4 regions of the Colwellia sp. KU-HH00111 genome follow, and region 3 is predicted to be linked to each of the others. Evidence: predicted binding sites of a transcription regulator. Region 3 holds the regulator's gene; each other region holds the start of a gene.
What was found. The regulator LexA, encoded in region 3, represses DNA repair genes until DNA is damaged. The targets are predictions, from matches to a motif close to TACTGTATNNNNATACAGTA.
Positions count from the first base shown of each region.

Region 1 (4,383 bases), on a different contig from region 3:
AATGGACCGCAGGCAGCATGTTCAAAGCCCATTTTAGTGGCTTCTTCTTGAAACATAGCAAACTCATCAGGGTGGACGTAACGCTCAACAGGTAGGTGGTCTTTACTTGGCTGTAAATACTGACCAATAGTTAACATAGTCACCCCATGAGCTCGTAAATCGCGCATCACTTGCAGTATTTCTTCATTAGTTTCGCCTAAACCCACCATTAAACCTGATTTAGTTGTAACATTTGGGTTGGCTTCGCCAAAACTCTTTAACAGATCTAAAGACCATTGGTAGTTAGCACCGGGTCGGGCTTTGGTATAAAGCCTTGGGGCGGTTTCTAAATTGTGGTTTAAAACATGAGGCGGATTTTTATTAAGGATCTCTAGTGCTCTATCCATACGGCCGCGAAAATCAGGAACTAAAATTTCAATTTTAGTATTTGGCGCTTGTTCATTTATTTCACGCACACAATCTGCAAATTGTTGAGCACCACCGTCGCGCAGATCATCACGGTCAACTGAGGTGATCACTACATACTTTAGCGCCATATCTTTTAAGCTTAACGCGAGTTTTTTTGGCTCTTCTGGGTCTACAGCCAAAGGACGGCCATGACCTACATCGCAAAAAGGGCAACGACGAGTACAGATGTCACCTAGTATCATAAAAGTAGCGGTGCCGTGATTAAAGCATTCAGTCAAGTTAGGACATGAGGCTTCTTCACAAACTGAATGCAGGTTGTGCTTGCGCAAATTTGCTTTGATACCGTCAATTCGTTCACTTGAACGAGGTAACTTAATACGTAACCATTCGGGTTTACGTAGCATGCTTTCTTTGGTTGAGCTAACAACTTTAATCGGAATATGCGCCATTTTGTCGGCGTCACGGAGTTTGGTGCCGGGTGCCATTCTAACTGGCTTTTTAACGGCTGAGTTTGATTTGTTTTCGTCTTTAGGCATTGGCTTGCTCATAACTGCTGGGTAATCCTGTTTGATATTCAACCTTGCTTACTTGTAGCAGGTTGATGGCATATTTAACTAACGCATCGCTAGCGCTTTTTATATCTTTTGGGCCTTGTAAATCGCAAGTCTGTACCATTTCAAGGCCAGCATAACCGCACGGGTTTATTCTTAAAAAAGGAGATAAGTCCATGTTTACATTGAGTGCTAAACCATGAAAAGAACAGCCTTTACGTACTCTTAAACCTAAAGAGGCTATTTTTTTATCATCCACATATACACCTGGTGCATCAGGCTTTGGGTAGGCTTTAATAGCAAAGTCATGTAACGCAGCCACGATGCTTTTTTCAATTAAGGTCACTAAGTCTCGTACCCCTATCTTTTTACGGCGCAGATTGATCATAAAATAGATCACCTGTTGACCCGGGCCGTGATAGGTTACTTGACCGCCTCGGTCAACTTTGACAACTTCAATATTACCAGGCATTAATAAATGTTCTTCTTTACCTGCTTGTCCTTGAGTGAATACAGGCGGATGTTCTACTAGCCAAAGTTCATCGGGTGTTTGCTCGTCACGATTGTCAGTAAAGTTTTGCATTGCATGCCAAACCTTGCTGTAATCCATAGTAAACAACTGTCGAATTATTAGTTCGCTATTCACAAAAAAGCCTTATTTAATTTTGTTTTAAACAGTATACCTGAATATATCTGGCTGACAATTAGAGAACGTAGCGAACTTGCTCAATAGCGTTTAAGGTTTTATAGATCTGCTCGATGTGTTCTTTACTGGTCACAGTAACGGGGATCGAAACCGAGTGATAATTACCTTTAGAGCTAGGGGTTATTTTAACTGTATAGTCACCAGGGGTATGTTTTTGTAGTTCTGCGATAATCAAGTCTGGCAACTCATCACAAGCAACCCCCATTACTTTAAAGTTTAATACGGTGGGAAAGTCTAATAATTCATCAAAATGGGTTTTCATGTTTCTCTCTACAAAAGCTAAAGGTCGATAGTATGATATATACTGCAATAATCGTTATTTGATTATTTTATCACTAATGTCGATTGAAGTGCTATCAGGGAATAAAAAAGAGCAATAAAAAGGGCTACTTTTTTCTTCCAGCCGATACAGGTAATCACACCAGGGTTATTACCTTAAGTGGCAAAGTAATTTAAATAATAAATAACTAGTTGTTAATACTCACATATGATTAAATAACTGTTGTTATTTACAGTGTATTAGGTTTTCTATGTTATTTAATTTGCAACAGCCAGATATTTTACCCTTGCTAATACTTTATGCTTTTGGGGTGTTATTAACCGCAATATTGCTTATTGTCAGATATAACCGTAAACAAGGTCGACAAATTGCTGAACTACAAACTAAGTTTGAGCTGTATTCGTCGGAGCAAAATAAGGCATTATTACAACTATTTGATAAACAACAATTACAACTTTCAAGTGCTTTTGATCAGCAAATGTCAGATCTTCGTCTTAAACTATTAAGAGAATTGAATAGTCAAAAAGAGCAACTCAATCAGACGTTAGCACACAATCAAAATCAAACTCTTGAGCAACTGATTAAGCATTTAAATAGTACCACGCAGGCTAATCGTGAAGAGCTAAGCAAGTCGTTAATGCAAAGCAGTGAGCAAATGAACAAACGAATTGATGTGTTAACTAATGCAACCGATCAGCGTTTACAGCAAATTAGTGGTCAGGTTGAAAAGCGGCTTACAGAAGGGTTTGAGAAAACCACTAAGACATTTAGTGATATTTTACAACGGTTAGCGTTAATTGATGATGCCCAGAAAAAAATTACTGAACTGTCAACCAATGTGGTGAGTTTACAAGCTGTGCTAAACGATAAGCGCTCACGGGGGGCTTTTGGTGAAGTACAGCTCAATGGCTTAATTCGAAATGTATTACCGGAACAAAGTTTCAAGTTGCAACATACGTTGTCAAACGGAAAAATTGCAGATTGTGTGCTGTTTTTACCTGAGCCTACCGGTAACGTAGTAGTCGATGCAAAATTTCCGCTAGAGAGTTACCGAAAAATGATGGATATTGAATTACCTGCATCTGATAGAAAAAGTGCTGGTCGACAATTTAAAATTGATATCAAAAAACATATCAATGATATTAGCGAAAAATATTTGATTGATAATGAAACTGCCGATGGCGCTATAATGTTTATTCCTGCTGAGGCAGTGTTTGCAGAGATACACGGGCACCAAAGTGAGCTGGTTGATTATGCGAATAAGAAACGAGTATGGTTAGTGTCTCCTACCACGTTAATGGCTATTTTGACTACAGCGCGTTCGGTATTAAAAGATGAAGCAACGCGCAAGCAAATTCATATTATTCAGGCGCACTTGTCTGATTTAGCACTCGACTTCAACCGTTTTAAGGGACGATTTGCTAACTTAGCAAAACATATTGACCAAGCCGCCACCGATGTCAAACAAATCCATACCTCGGCGGATAAAATTTCAAATCGTTTTGAAAAAATAGAGCAAGTTGAACTTCAAGATCACGATACCAAGCCAATGCGCGCCGAGGGGTTATTATAAACCTTGTTGTTTTTGCTTAACAGGCAACCCCTTTTAAAATGCAACATTGATAAAAACAATGATTAACAAAATAGGGCAAATATAACGTAAGTAAAAACCAAAAAATCTTAGTTTGGTATTTTCCTGTAGTTGTGCAACATCGGTAAGTTTATTACCACGCTGCCAAATCCAACCAACCACAATAAAATAAAACAATGACATTAGCGGTTGGAGAATGGTAGTTAGCATTTGAATGACCAAGCCAAATAGTAAGTCAAAAAATGCAATAAGTAACATACTAGCAACTAAAACAACGGCAGAAATAAGCCAAGTCGCACCTTTTCGATTCATGTTTTTATCTTCAACTAAATAGGCTACAGGAACCTCGGTAGAAGAAATTGTCGATGTCAGTGCCGCAATAGACAGCAAGGTGAAAAAGCTAAAAGAAACCAGTAAGCCACCCATGCCCATAGTGGCAAATAAAGAAGGTAGAATTTGAAATATTAGTTGGCCTTCACCGATTAAATGGCCGTTAGTGAATACTTCTTGACCCGCATGTTGGGCGACAAATAACGCAGGAATAATTAATAACCCGGCTAGAAACGCGATAAAAGTATCCAGTGCAGCGATAGACACCACTAATTTACCTAGATCTTGCCCTTTTTTCATGTATGAGCCATACACCATCATACCTCCTACACCGATAGAAAGTGAGAAAAAAGCTTGTCCCATGGCAGAAATAATGAGTTTGGGATCACTGACTTGAGCAAAGTCCGGAATTAAATATAAAGCCAAGCCAGCTTGTGCTCCTTCTAGTTGGAGAATATAAACAATCAAGCCAATGAGCATCAATAGTAACATTGGCATTAAGCGACTTGACCAACGT
Region 1 is NZ_BAABWO010000001.1:938,325-942,707, forward strand. It holds gene lipA (lipoyl synthase) at 1-944, opposite strand, end outside; gene lipB (lipoyl(octanoyl) transferase LipB) at 937-1,569, opposite strand; gene ybeD (DUF493 family protein YbeD) at 1,664-1,927, opposite strand; gene ABXG98_RS04140 (DNA recombination protein RmuC) at 2,196-3,518, shown strand; gene ABXG98_RS04145 (sodium-dependent transporter) at 3,552-4,383, opposite strand, start outside.
Region 1: ABXG98_RS04140 (DNA recombination protein RmuC) is a predicted target of LexA. The motif match lies at 2,163-2,182, and genes of this name have one in related genera.

Region 2 (4,383 bases), on a different contig from region 3:
TCTCCTTAATTAAATTAAATACACCATAAATCTCGAAACAGCTAACTGCTTTCATAAATTTATAAAAATCTACAATACGCTAATTACCTTATTGCATCAATCACTTAATGCTAAACATATCAACTGATTGATGAGTGGAAGATTGGTTAAATCCTTTTTCAGCATTTGGGATAATTCATAACCAAAGAAGATTTTTTATACCGTTAAAAATAAATAAATAAAGTTATCAGGATGACTTATTTAGCTTATGTATTTTCTATACGGAATTTTAAGCCCTATAGATCGATTTTTATAACCGCCCCCTATAAATAGCTGCGAGCTTGCTTTGCAATTAATTAAATACGCTATAATCATCATTAGCTGAAACTTTTACTCGATTTTTCTACGCTGGATGCTTTGATGAATTTAATACCGTTTGCTTTATCGTTAGATACAAAGTTATTAGTTGATGTTGCTGATGTTCAATCAGGAAAAAAGTGTGGGTGTATTTGCCCTAGTTGCAATATCCCTCTTGTTGCAAGGAAAGGTAAAATCAATGAGTGGCATTTTGCTCACGACAGCCAATGTATAGAAAAGGATCAAGAGCTAAGTTGTGATTTTTCTTGGGCTGTTGCCGTAAAAATGATGATTAAGCAACTACTACTCGAAGGCTCTACCCTTGCATTACCTGAGTACTATATTGATTTTAAAGGAATGGATTATCATAAAATCAAAGTAACGGAACCCTCAATTATTCACTATACCAACCCAGAATTAAAGTCTCTTGCGTGTGATGTTACCGTTGAAGTAAAAGGTAAAAAATTAGGCATTATATTCTTAACCAGACAGTCTCAATCCTTGGTTGAAGCTTCATTTGACCAAGCCTTGTTCGGCGTCATAGCTATTAGCATTGAGCATGTTGGTTATGATGATAAAGGTAAGGTGATTAATCATTTAAGAAATCATTTACAGCATTTACTTGAATCAAAAACCACCACTAAGCACTGGCTTTATCATAAAAGGGAAGCGGCTGCTTACCTCAAAATTACTGAGCAAGAGAAACTGCTTAGCGCAAGAGCAGCAAACGAGCAAAAACAAGCACGCAATTACATTCAAAAGCCTACTCAAGCTATACAGGCAATGCAGTGGTATTGTTTGTCTTGTCAGCTAGAATATCAGGGATATTCTACTGGGGTAAACCCTTGTCCGAAATGCCGTTCTCACTTTTATAGAAGACCAATGTGAGGTGTAATGTTAATTAAGTTAGCTACCTAGTATTTTAAGGGGTAATGCTAACGCTTCATTACCTGTTTGACCAACAAACCAAATAATGGCACTCAAACCACCTAAGGTTAAAACATACCACAAGGCTGACACGATTTGTGCATAACGGTTAAGTGGTAATAGTTCGCTTAAATGTCGACGTTTATATTCAAAAAATATTTCAACACTACCAATAGCCAGTAAAAAACCTAACAGCGCTAAACCAAAATGATAACTGATGTAAACCCCTAGCCCGGCCCCTAATACACATGCCACTAAACCAACTCTGGAGTTAAATGAAAAAGCGATGCTTTTCAGCACATGACCGCCATCTAAAGGCAATACTGGTAGCATATTAAATAAATTAAGCAGCGCATTAAATACGGCTAGGCCTGCAAGTATTTCTATATCAGTAAGCCAATAGCCAACTAAACAAGCAATAGATAATATCAAACCAAAAAATGGCCCCATAATTGAAATAACAATATCTTGCCAACGGGTATTAATTTTATCATCGCTCAGCGCTAAACCGCCCACAAAGGGAATAAGATAAATACCCTTGGTTTTCAGTCCAAAGTACTTCATCGCCTTGATATGACCATATTCATGAAAAACAAGACAAAGTATCAGCGCAATAGCAAACTCAATAGAAAATAGCCAGCTATATGCCGCCAAGCTACCCGCAGCAAATAATACTTTAATAACCTTGGCACTTTTCAATAGCTTCAAACCAAGGCCTGCCATGCCAATGAAACTGAATTTAATGGGGTGTTTTTGATCTTGTCTAACTTGGCGTTGTTCTATGTCTTTTTCTTTTAAGGTGTTTTCATGCAAAAGTTCACCATTAATTAATAGCTGAAATAGCAATTCAAAAGGCTGCCATTGTAATAAGCCCTTAAGTTCAACGTGTACCTCACCTTGCTCATTTTGCAAGAGAAATTGATGTGAAAAACCCTCGTTGTCAGTACTGGCATCAATTTGCGAGACACATTGATCATCCCAAAACAGTTGCTGCCACCCAGCCATTGAACCCTCTAACCGTAATGTTTTACCTAAACACTCTATTGCTAATAATTGCACTGTATGTATGTCCTAATATAAACCCAATAAATAACGCCGAGCCCGATTATCACTATATTTATTGATACAGCAAGGTTTATCTGTAGGAAAATTATTTAAACCTTCAATGTCACAGTTATTTTACTGTATATTTTAAATAAAACCGCTATACTGTATAAAAACACAGTTAATTATTTTTTATGAAAGTCATCCCTATATTTGCAGAAGCGGGTATAAGTGGTTTTGAAAGCCCTGCTGCTGAATATAAAGAGCTTGGTTTATCACTTGACCAACTATTGATCAAACACCCTAACGCGACCTTTATTGGTCAAGCCAATGGCGACTCTATGCAAGGCGTTGGTATTTTTAATGGTGATTTATTGATTGTGGACAGGTCGTTAATGGCAAACAATGGCGATATTATTGTTGCTAATTATAATGGTTGCTTTGTTTGTAAATTGATAGATAAAACCCAAGCACTTTTATTGTCTGCATCAAGCAAACACCCTCCGGTTCATATAACACCTGAAGATGATTTTCAATTAGAAGGGGTGGTTACTCGCTCTATTCGTCTACATCAAAAATCACCTGAAATTACGCTATGTACGCATTAGTTGATGCCGTATCTTTTTACGCTAGCGCTGAAAAGGTATTTGATCCAAGCATACGCAATAAACCCGTAGTAGTGCTAACAAATAATGATGGCTGTATTTGTGCGGTGTGTCCTATTGCAAGACGTTTGGGTATTCCCAAGTTCAAGCCTTACTTTCAAATTAAGTACTTCTTAGAAAAGCATGGGGTTGTTGTGCGCTCATCTAACTATGAGCTATATGCAGATTTAAGTGAGCGGATGATGAATGTTATGGCCAGATATTGTGATAACCAATATATCTACTCTATTGATGAATCTTTTTTAGCATTTAAAAACTACGGTAGCATGATTAATGACTGGCATAAATACGGACATGAAATCCGCAAAGCTATTTGGAAAGAAACGCGTTTACCCGTTGGCGTAGGCTTTGGTACCACCCCTACCCTAGCAAAAGCCGCAAACCATGCAGCAAAAAAATTAACGGGGTTTAACGGTGTTGCTGTCATTGGTGATAATCAATCACGTATGGAAATACTTAAACGCATGTGTGTTACTGATGTATGGGGAATAGGAAATAGGCTAGGTAAAAAGCTTAACTTACTTGGTATTAATACCGCTGAGCAACTGGCTCAGCAATCAGCTAAAGACATGCGTAAACAATTTAGCGTGGTGGTTGAACGTACAGTTAATGAGCTTAACGGTATTGCTTGCTTATCTTGGGATGAGATCAAAGCGCCCAAAAAAGAAATATTTTCAACACGTAGCTTTGGTCAAAGAATAACAGATCACCAAGCATTAATGTTTGCGCTAGTTACCCATGGCGCTATTGTTGCTAAAAAACTACGCCAACAACAATCATTGGTTAAGCGCTTGCTAATTTTTGCTGCCAGTTCACCGCATGATAATCAGTATTATAAAAAGTCTCTGATCTATGAATTTCCGCTGGCAACAAATAGTAGTAGTCAAATAGCTTCAGCTATCGGCTTGGTTTTACAAGAAATCTTTCAAAGCGGTGTCTATTTCTATCGCTGCGGTGTTGGCGCTATTGCTTTACAAGACCAACAATATCAACAGCCTGATTTATTCGCACCTACGCAACCTAGCCCGTTAATAATGAAGTGTTTTGATGGCGTGAATCACCGTTATGGTCAAGGTACAATGACATTGGCAAGTGAAGGTAAAGCTGAAAGATGGCAAATGAGAAGACACTTTTTATCGCCACAATATACCAGTAGTTGGCGTGATATTCCTAAAATAAGTTGTTAGTATCTAATGTTAAACCGTATGAAAAATGGAGTTATATTAAAATGTCTCGTATTGAGTTTTCTAGTGAACAAAGAGCGGCCATGGTTGAAAAACTTCAAGACTATTTTGATAGTGAACTAGACCAAGAGCTTGAGCAGTTTGACGCTGAGTTTCTTTTAGACTTTTTTTCTAAAGAAATTGGCGCGCATTTTTACAATCAAGGGCTTCATGATGCTCGAGCGGTA
Region 2 is NZ_BAABWO010000008.1:56,327-60,709, forward strand. It holds gene ABXG98_RS14785 (competence protein CoiA family protein) at 400-1,224, shown strand; gene ABXG98_RS14790 (metalloprotease) at 1,243-2,322, opposite strand; gene ABXG98_RS14795 (LexA family protein) at 2,502-2,915, shown strand; gene ABXG98_RS14800 (Y-family DNA polymerase) at 2,903-4,159, shown strand; gene ABXG98_RS14805 (DUF2164 domain-containing protein) at 4,201-4,383, shown strand, end outside.
Region 2: ABXG98_RS14795 (LexA family protein) is a predicted target of LexA. The motif match lies at 2,471-2,490, and genes of this name have one in related genera.

Region 3 (4,383 bases):
AATAATTCACCACGGAGCCAAGTCGTTGGAGATATCATCCTTGCCTGCTATAGAACAACAATTAAAGTCGATTCAACAGCTGATTCAAGCAACAAAATTTAATGATGCTATTGAACAAAGTCAGTTGCTTTTGGCACAAACAACAGAAAAAAAACAGCACATTGAACTCTGGTATTTAATTGCCGTAGCGCAGCGTTATGCTAAAGATCATGCTGCAGCTTTAATTAGTATTAATGAATTATTGAAACTTGATGAGCAACATAGCCGAGCTAATCAAGAAAAAGGTTATATTCACCTAGCATTAAATCAAACAGTTCCAGCCAAAGCAGCCTTCGAAAACGCGGTAAAACTCAATCCAAGTTTAATGGCTAGTTGGCAACAGCTAATTGAAATTTATCAAAAAACCAATCAAACAAGCCATGTGCAACAGGCTGCAAATCAATTAGCAAAATTAAAGCAACTACCGCCCGCTTTGCTCGGCGTTACTCAATTGATGCATGAAGGAAAACTATTAAAAGCGGAACAAATTTGTCGACACTTTTTACAAAATAATAAGCGGCATATTGAAGGCATGTGCTTACTCGCTGAAATAGGCATGGAATTAAAAATTTATGATGATGCCGAGTTTTTATTGGCTACTGCACTTGAACTAGATCCAAACCATATTACTGCTCGTTCTCAATACCTTAACCTGTTAATCCGTTTAGGAAAATACAAACTAGCTGCTAGTCAAGTAGAAAGTCTGTTGGCTGAACAACCTAACAATTTAAGTTTCAAAGTTGCTAAAGCTAATGTATTGACAGGTTTAGGGAAAGTTGAACAAGCTATCAGGATATATGAGCAAGTCATTGCACAAGACCATGCTATTGCTGGCTTTCACTTACAGCTTGGGCATGCACTAAAGGCAAAAGGAGATATTAAGCGAGCTGTTTCGGCTTACCAACAAGCATATCAATTAAAGCCAGATTATGGCGATGCATATTGGAGCTTAGCTAACACAAAAACCTATCGTTTTAGTGATGAAGAAATTAAGCAAATGCAACTACAGCAAGAAAATAAAGCATTAGCATCGCTTGATAGTATTCAGCTCTATTTCGCGACAGGCAAAGCTTTTGAAGATAAGCAAGAATACGCAAAAGCTTTCAAAGCTTATCAGCAAGGAAACGCTATACAGCATAAGCAAAGCGGCTTTGATATCGGTAAAATTGAACAACAAGTCGCCGCCCAAATGAAATACTGTACACATGAGTTATTTAATCAAAGAGGGCATTTAGGTTTGAGCGCACCTGATCCTATTTTTATCGTTGGCCTACCACGAGCAGGATCTACTTTACTTGAACAGATATTAGCATCTCATAGCCAAGTTGATGGCACGATGGAGCTGCATAATATTCTAGGTTTAGCGGCAAGATTGAGTGGCAGAAACCAAAATAGTGTCGAAAACCAATACCCAAAAAATTTAGCTGAAATAACTCCTGATTATTTTAGTCGATTTGGTCAGCAGTTTATTGACGAGACAAAAGTATATCGAGAAGCAGCGCCGTATTTTATTGATAAAATGCCCAACAATTTTCTACATATTGGTTTGATTCGCTTAATACTACCTAACGCAAAAGTGATAGACGCACGTAGATCACCTATGGCCTGTTGTTTTAGTGGCTTTAAGCAACTATTCGCTGAAGGGCAAGACTTTAGCTATAACCTAGAAGATATTGGTCGTTACTATCAAGCTTATTTAAAATTAATGGCACACTGGGATAATGTACTGCCTGGATCCGTATTGACGGTTAATCATGAAGACGTAGTGGATGATTTAGACACACAAGTTCGCAGAATGCTAGACTTTTGTGGCCTTGAATTTGAACAGTCCTGTCTAGATTTTCATAAAACCAAACGTAATATTAAAACCCCAAGTTCCGAACAAGTACGCCAGCCTATATATAAAAGTGCCACGCAACAATGGCAGAACTTTGAGCAATTCTTAACGCCATTAAAAGCTGTGCTTGGCACCACCAAATAAAAGTTCTGGAAAACATGATTGAAATACACCTAGTTTAATAATATCAGCATTCAAAGTGAACACCTGAAGGATGGGGGCTATTTTTGTATAAATATCGCTGTAAAGTCATGTGATTTTGCCCGTTATTGAGAGCGAAAATCATAATATTATCAGCAAAAGCTTGTGTTTGTAATTTGACTGTATATACTGACAGTTGTAAATAAATACAGGACTTTTCCTAGAATGGAAAAGTAGAAAGGAAAGCTTATGTCTGCAATGAATGAACTAAAACCATTAACAAATCGCCAGCAACAGATCTTTGATCTGATTAAAGAGAATATTCAAGAAACAGGTATGCCACCTACGCGTGCCGAAATTGCAGATTTTTTTGGCTTTAAATCAGCGAATGCTGCCGAAGAGCATTTAAAAGCATTAGCCAAAAAAGGCTATATTGAAATGCTAGCGGGTACCTCTCGGGGTATACGTTTAGCGGAACAATTTATCGAAGAAGCTGGCTTACCGTTAATTGGCCGAGTAGCCGCAGGCGAGCCCATCTTGGCAGAAGAACATGTTGAAGAACATTACCAAATGGATGGCAATTTGTTTCATCCTTGTGCTAACTATTTACTGCGCGTAAATGGTGAAAGCATGAAAGATATTGGTATTTTAGATGGCGATTTACTTGCTGTTCATCAAACTACTGATATACAAAACGGACAAGTCATTGTTGCCAGAGTAGAAAATGATGTCACGGTAAAGCGATTTAAACGAGAGGGTAATATTGTTTATTTACATGCAGAAAATGAGGCTTTCTCGCCAATTAAAGTCGATCTTTCTTGTCAAGAGTTTAATATTGAAGGTCTTGCTGTTGGTGTTATTCGCAACGGTAACTGGATGTAATTAGCTGGGTAAACGGCTAAAAAGAATAATTGCAATATAGCTAAATAGCTAATTCAAACAATAATTGACGCTCATCATGGCGGCAATTATTGTTTGCTCATTTTTACTCTGTGCTGATTGCCAATATCATCATAACGAAAAAATTCAAATACCTACCATAAAATGACAAAAGTCACTAACGCTTAGAAACCTGCAAAAAAAACAAATATTTCTCATATTAATGTTTAACATAACAATAGCCTATACCTGCAAGGGGTTGGGCTTATAGTTAGAGTTGTTACTCTATTGAAATTGTTGCTTTTTCTCTATTTAACCCTGAAAAATTGTTTGACCTGGATCAAGTTTTGAGTAATTCTAAAGCAGTAATTGTACAAAAAATAACGAAAAAAACGCAATAACAACAATAATACGATAATTCGCTAATTTGATAAATATAGACATCACTTGCTCAATGTTTTGTAAGGTATTGGCAATTATCGTCAGTTAATTTAATAAAAATATAATAACAAAATTAGCAGATAATCAGTTCAATGATGTGAGTAGTACATTGCTGCTTTCTGTTTTCTATTTTTTATGGCCTATGCATAATAACAAGAGATGCTGTTCCTGCTCTTTAGTGTGACTAGGCAATGATAGAGGAGAGGTTGAGTGAATAGAGGTAATCAATGTTGGTTGATGGGAGCTTGGCTGTTATTAACAAGTTTGTTTTCCAGTTCAGCTTGGGCAGAGACACAGTTAAATTTAACCAAAGGGGTAACAGCAGTTAGTCGAGAGGTATATGACTTACATATGCTGGTGCTCTATATTTGCACTGCTATCGGCATAGTCGTTTTTGGCGCGATGTTTTGGTCAATGATATTCCACCGAAAATCTAAAGGGGCAAAAGCCGCTGATTTTCACGAGAGTACAAAAGTAGAAATATTGTGGACGGCGATTCCTATTGTCATTCTGATTGCCATGGCAGTACCTGCAACTAGTACCTTAATAAGCATGGAAGATAATGATAATTCTGAGGTAACCATCCAAATTACCGGCTCGCAATGGAAATGGCATTACAAATATTTTGATCAAGATATTGAATACTATTCTGTATTGTCGACACCGCGAGAACAATATGAAAACCAAAATGGCAGTTTTGCTGGTAATGGTGCCGAAAAGAGCGAAGACTACTTACTAGAAGTTGATAGACCTTTAGTGATACCTGCGAATAAAAAAGTTCGTTTTTTAATCACTTCCGATGATGTTATTCACTCTTGGTGGGTTCCTGCTTTTGCAGTTAAACAAGATGCCAACCCTGGCTTTATCAATGAAGCGTGGACCAATGTTGACCTACCTGGTATTTATCGAGGTCAATGTGCTGAACTGTGCGGTAAAGATCATGGCTTCATGCCTATTGTTGTTGAAGTTAAGTCTGCAGCAGATTATGACACTTGGATAAATGAGCAAAATGCATTAACAGCACAAGCAGCTGATGCCGAATTGGC
Region 3 is NZ_BAABWO010000002.1:342,746-347,128, forward strand. It holds gene ABXG98_RS05780 (tetratricopeptide repeat-containing sulfotransferase family protein) at 26-2,020, shown strand; gene lexA (transcriptional repressor LexA) at 2,276-2,899, shown strand; gene coxB (cytochrome c oxidase subunit II) at 3,548-4,383, shown strand, end outside.

Region 4 (4,383 bases), on a different contig from region 3:
TCCACACTTTGGTTTGACAGAAAACGACATTGTAATGGAAACAGCTAACAATATTGATGTAAGTTTACGTAAATTCAAAGGTGATTTTGGTTTCATATTTAATGCGTTTTATAACCAAATAGATGACTATTATTATGAGCAATCTACCCATTTCCATGCAGGCGACGGACATGACCATAGTGGTCATGATCATGGAAACCATGAAGAAGAGGAGGAAGCACACACACTACCATTATTTGTTTTTACTTCACAAGACGTAAAATTGCATGGCTTTGAAGCGCAAGTAGTTTGGCAAGTAACAGATGAATTCTCATGGCGAGTTCAAGCCGACATCATAAGGGCTAGATTAAAAGCAGGGGGTGAAATACCTCGTACACCACCAGCACGTATTACAAGTGAATTCAGTTACCAGGGTGAGAACATTTCAAGTAACTTATTCATTAGTAACTACTTCAAGCAAACTCATACGGCAACCCTAGAGAGCACAACAGACGGTTACATTATGATTGATGCAAATATTAACTACCATTTTACTGTTGGACAGCATGATTTAGCGGTTTACCTCAAGGGTAAAAACTTAACCGATGAATACGCTCAAGTGCACACCTCATTTTTGAAAAATTTAACGCCACTGGCAGGACGCTCAATTTCTGTTGGTATTCGTGGGTCATTTTAATTTACCTAATTAACAAATAATTCAACAATTTAACAAAGGAAAATCATGAAAAAGTTTCGTTTAAATACAATAATAGTCGCTTGTTCTGCTTTATTTCTAGCAGGCTGTGGCGACAGTGAAACAAATATTACTGAAATCACACCAACACCAACGGATGAGCATGATCACGATCATGGCGGTGAAGTTGGCAAAGGTCGTTTGGCGATAGCTGATGCTGAGCATGCAATTGTACATATTTTTGATTTAGAAGATAATAGCTTAGTTGAGTCTGTATCTTTAACGCACCCAGCAGAATACTTGTACGCTAGCCCAGAAGGTCGCTATGCCGTTGCTGTGCAACGTTCAGTAGACTCGGTCGAATTCATAGATGGAGGTGTTTGGCAAGAATTACATGGAGATCATTATGATCAACATAACGATGCGCCTGAATTGATAAGCTTTACTTTGAGTGATGTAAAACCAACGCATTATGTTCCCCGTGATGATAGAGCGGCCGTTTTTTTTGATGGTAATAAAGAAACAGGTGCAAATGCGAGTTTAAGCATATTGAGTGATGAAAGCATCAGCTTGAGTAAGATCATTGCAGGGTATGACTTTGAAACTTATATGCATGGCACTGCGGAAATTCGGGGCGATTATGTGCTAACAACATTACGTGATAATAATGCTGAAAGTAGTTTACCGGATCAGGTGGTTTTATTAGAAGTGCATAGTGACCACTTTCATCAAGAGCAAGTCTTTGAAACACTTTGCCCAGCTTTACATGGTAGTTTTCAAACAGAAACACATATAGCATTTGCTTGTGGGGATGGAGTTTTATCTATTGAGCAGCAAGGGAGTGTTTTTACACCTCAGAAAATAGATAATCCAACTGATATGCCTGATGGAATCCGCATCGGCTCATTAAAAGGTAGTGCAGAAAGTAGTATCATGATTGGTTCATCGCGTGCGGGTTTCTTTTTAGTTGATTTATCAGGACAAACTATAAAGTCATTTAATTGGCAACAAGAAGAAAGCTTAACTGCATTAACGTATGGTTTTGATGGTCATAATGAACATATGTTGATACTTGATAATAAGGGCTATTTAAACTTGTTTTCTGCGGAAACAGATTGGAAGTTTGAAAGTCGTATTGAAGTTTTTGAACCTACTACTGATGATGCAAAGCCAATAATCATTGCATCAAAAGCACATGAATTTGTATATATCATTAATGGAAAGAAAATAACAACGATTGACTTACATGATGGTGAAGTTGTCGGTAATTTTGACTTAGGATTCAACCCAGGTAAAGCAGCATGGCTTGGTGTATCTGGAGAAGAAGAGCACGAACATTAATAACAGTCACTTGTAATTGTGTTAGTTCAGATTATATCTTATCAATCACCTTGAAAATTACCTTTCATTAAAAAGTTGAATTGTAAACAAAGGATAACTCTCATGTCGTATTATTAAACATACCTTTCACATATAATCGAAAATAATATAGTACTAAGTAACATTTTTTAGTTTAAAAATTGGTTTATTATATCAAAAGTAACTTTTTACATTCAAACTGTAAAAAGTTACTTTTGCCATTATAATTCTTATTAATCAAGAATATAAAAGTCTCGGTCTGTAAAAACAAATAACAAATTAAAAAATATTGTAAAAAAACTTGATACTGTACGAACTTACAGTATACTTGTTTCATTAAAACGAAATAACCAATTACGGTTCGTGGAGCAATCAATGAAAGACGAAAAAGAAAAAGCACTCTCAGCAGCGTTAAGTCAAATTGAACGTCAATTTGGTAAAGGTTCAATTATGAAACTTGGCGACAATAATACGATGGACGTAGAAACAATTTCTACTGGCTCGTTGGGGCTAGATATTGCATTGGGTGCTGGTGGTTTACCCTTTGGTCGTGTGGTTGAAATATACGGCCCAGAATCTAGCGGTAAAACTACTTTGACGTTAGAAGTTATTGCACAAGCGCAGCGTGAAGGTAAAGTGTGTGCTTTTGTCGATGCCGAGCATGCGCTTGATCCTATTTATGCTGAAAAGTTGGGCGTAAATATCAATGAATTATTGGTTTCTCAACCAGATACGGGTGAACAAGCACTTGAAATTTGTGACATGCTAACACGTTCAGGAGCAATTGATATTATTGTGGTTGATTCGGTTGCGGCATTAACACCGAAAGCAGAAATTGAAGGCGATATGGGGGATTCGCATATGGGTCTTCAAGCACGTATGTTATCGCAAGCCATGCGTAAATTGACCAGTAATTTAAAAAAATCCAATACCATGTTAATTTTCATTAACCAGATTCGTATGAAAATTGGTGTTATGTTTGGCAACCCTGAAACAACAACCGGCGGTAATGCACTTAAGTTTTACGCATCAGTCCGTTTAGATATTCGCCGCATTGGCGCTGTTAAAAATGGTGATGAAATCGTCGGTAACGAAACCCGCGTTAAAGTGGTCAAAAATAAAATTGCGCCACCATTTAAACAAGCCGAATTTCAAATTCTTTATGGTCAAGGCATTAATAACTTAGGTGAATTGATAGACTTAGGTGTGCAAAATGGTTTTGTAGAAAAAGCCGGTGCTTGGTACAGCTGTAATGGCGAACGTATTGGTCAGGGTAAAGCGAATGCGGCAAAATACCTAGAAGAACATCCAGAAATGGCTAAAGATGTTGACGTAAAACTGCGTGAAATGTTTTTAACTAAAACCGCACCAGCAGAGAAAGAAGCGGTAGCACAACCGTAATAATACCTTTATGTCAGTTGATACTTAGCTAGAGTTTGTAGCATATCACACTGAAATTTAATAAAAACATCAATATCAAGCGCTATTCTAGACGTAGAATAGCGTTTTTTTTCGTTTTGATTCTAGTTAATAATATTTTGTTTTAGCCATCTAAACGTTTAGATGTTGACATATCTAGCAATCCACGTACTATGATGATTCTAGTGCTATGCTATATTTTTCAGTTGTATTTGAATTTTTTATCCAGTGATAGGTACGTTATGCCAATTAAAATTCCCGATCAATTACCGGCTTTGTCGGTATTAGACAAAGAGAATATCTTTGTGATGTCAGAGCACAGAGCAATTTCACAAGAAATTCGCCCAATGCAAGTGGCGATATTGAATTTGATGCCAAATAAAATTGAAACAGAAGTGCAAATACTGCGGATGTTGTCGAACACTCCGCTGCAAATTAATGTCGAATTTATTCGAATTAATGCTAATGAATCTAAAAATACGCCAACAGAACATCTTGAGAATTTTTATCATTTATTTGATGACATTAAACACAGGCAATACGATGGTTTGATTATTACAGGCGCTCCATTGGCCTTGTTAGATTACTCACAAGTTACCTTTTGGGACAAAATTTGTGAAGTATTTGATTGGGCTGAAAATAATGTAACGTCAACCATGTTTTCTTGCTGGGCGGCTCATGCTGCGCTATACCATCATTACGGTTTAAACCGTCATTTGCGAAAAGAAAAACTATCTGGAGTATTTAAACATACAACCCTAGATGAAAAAGAGCTACTAACGCGTGGCTTTGATGAGAGTTTTAACGTACCACACTCTCGGTATGGGTATATCGATAAAGTTGATTATCAAAGTATTCCAGAAATTCAAATTTTGGCAGAATCAGCGGAGGCAGGTGTTTATTTAGCGGCAAGCAAAAATAAACAGCAAGTT
Region 4 is NZ_BAABWO010000004.1:251,894-256,276, forward strand. It holds gene ABXG98_RS09845 (TonB-dependent receptor) at 1-676, shown strand, start outside; gene ABXG98_RS09850 (hypothetical protein) at 722-2,014, shown strand; gene recA (recombinase RecA) at 2,408-3,433, shown strand; gene ABXG98_RS09860 (homoserine O-succinyltransferase) at 3,694-4,383, shown strand, end outside.
Region 4: recA (recombinase RecA) is a predicted target of LexA. The motif match lies at 2,338-2,357, and genes of this name have one in related genera.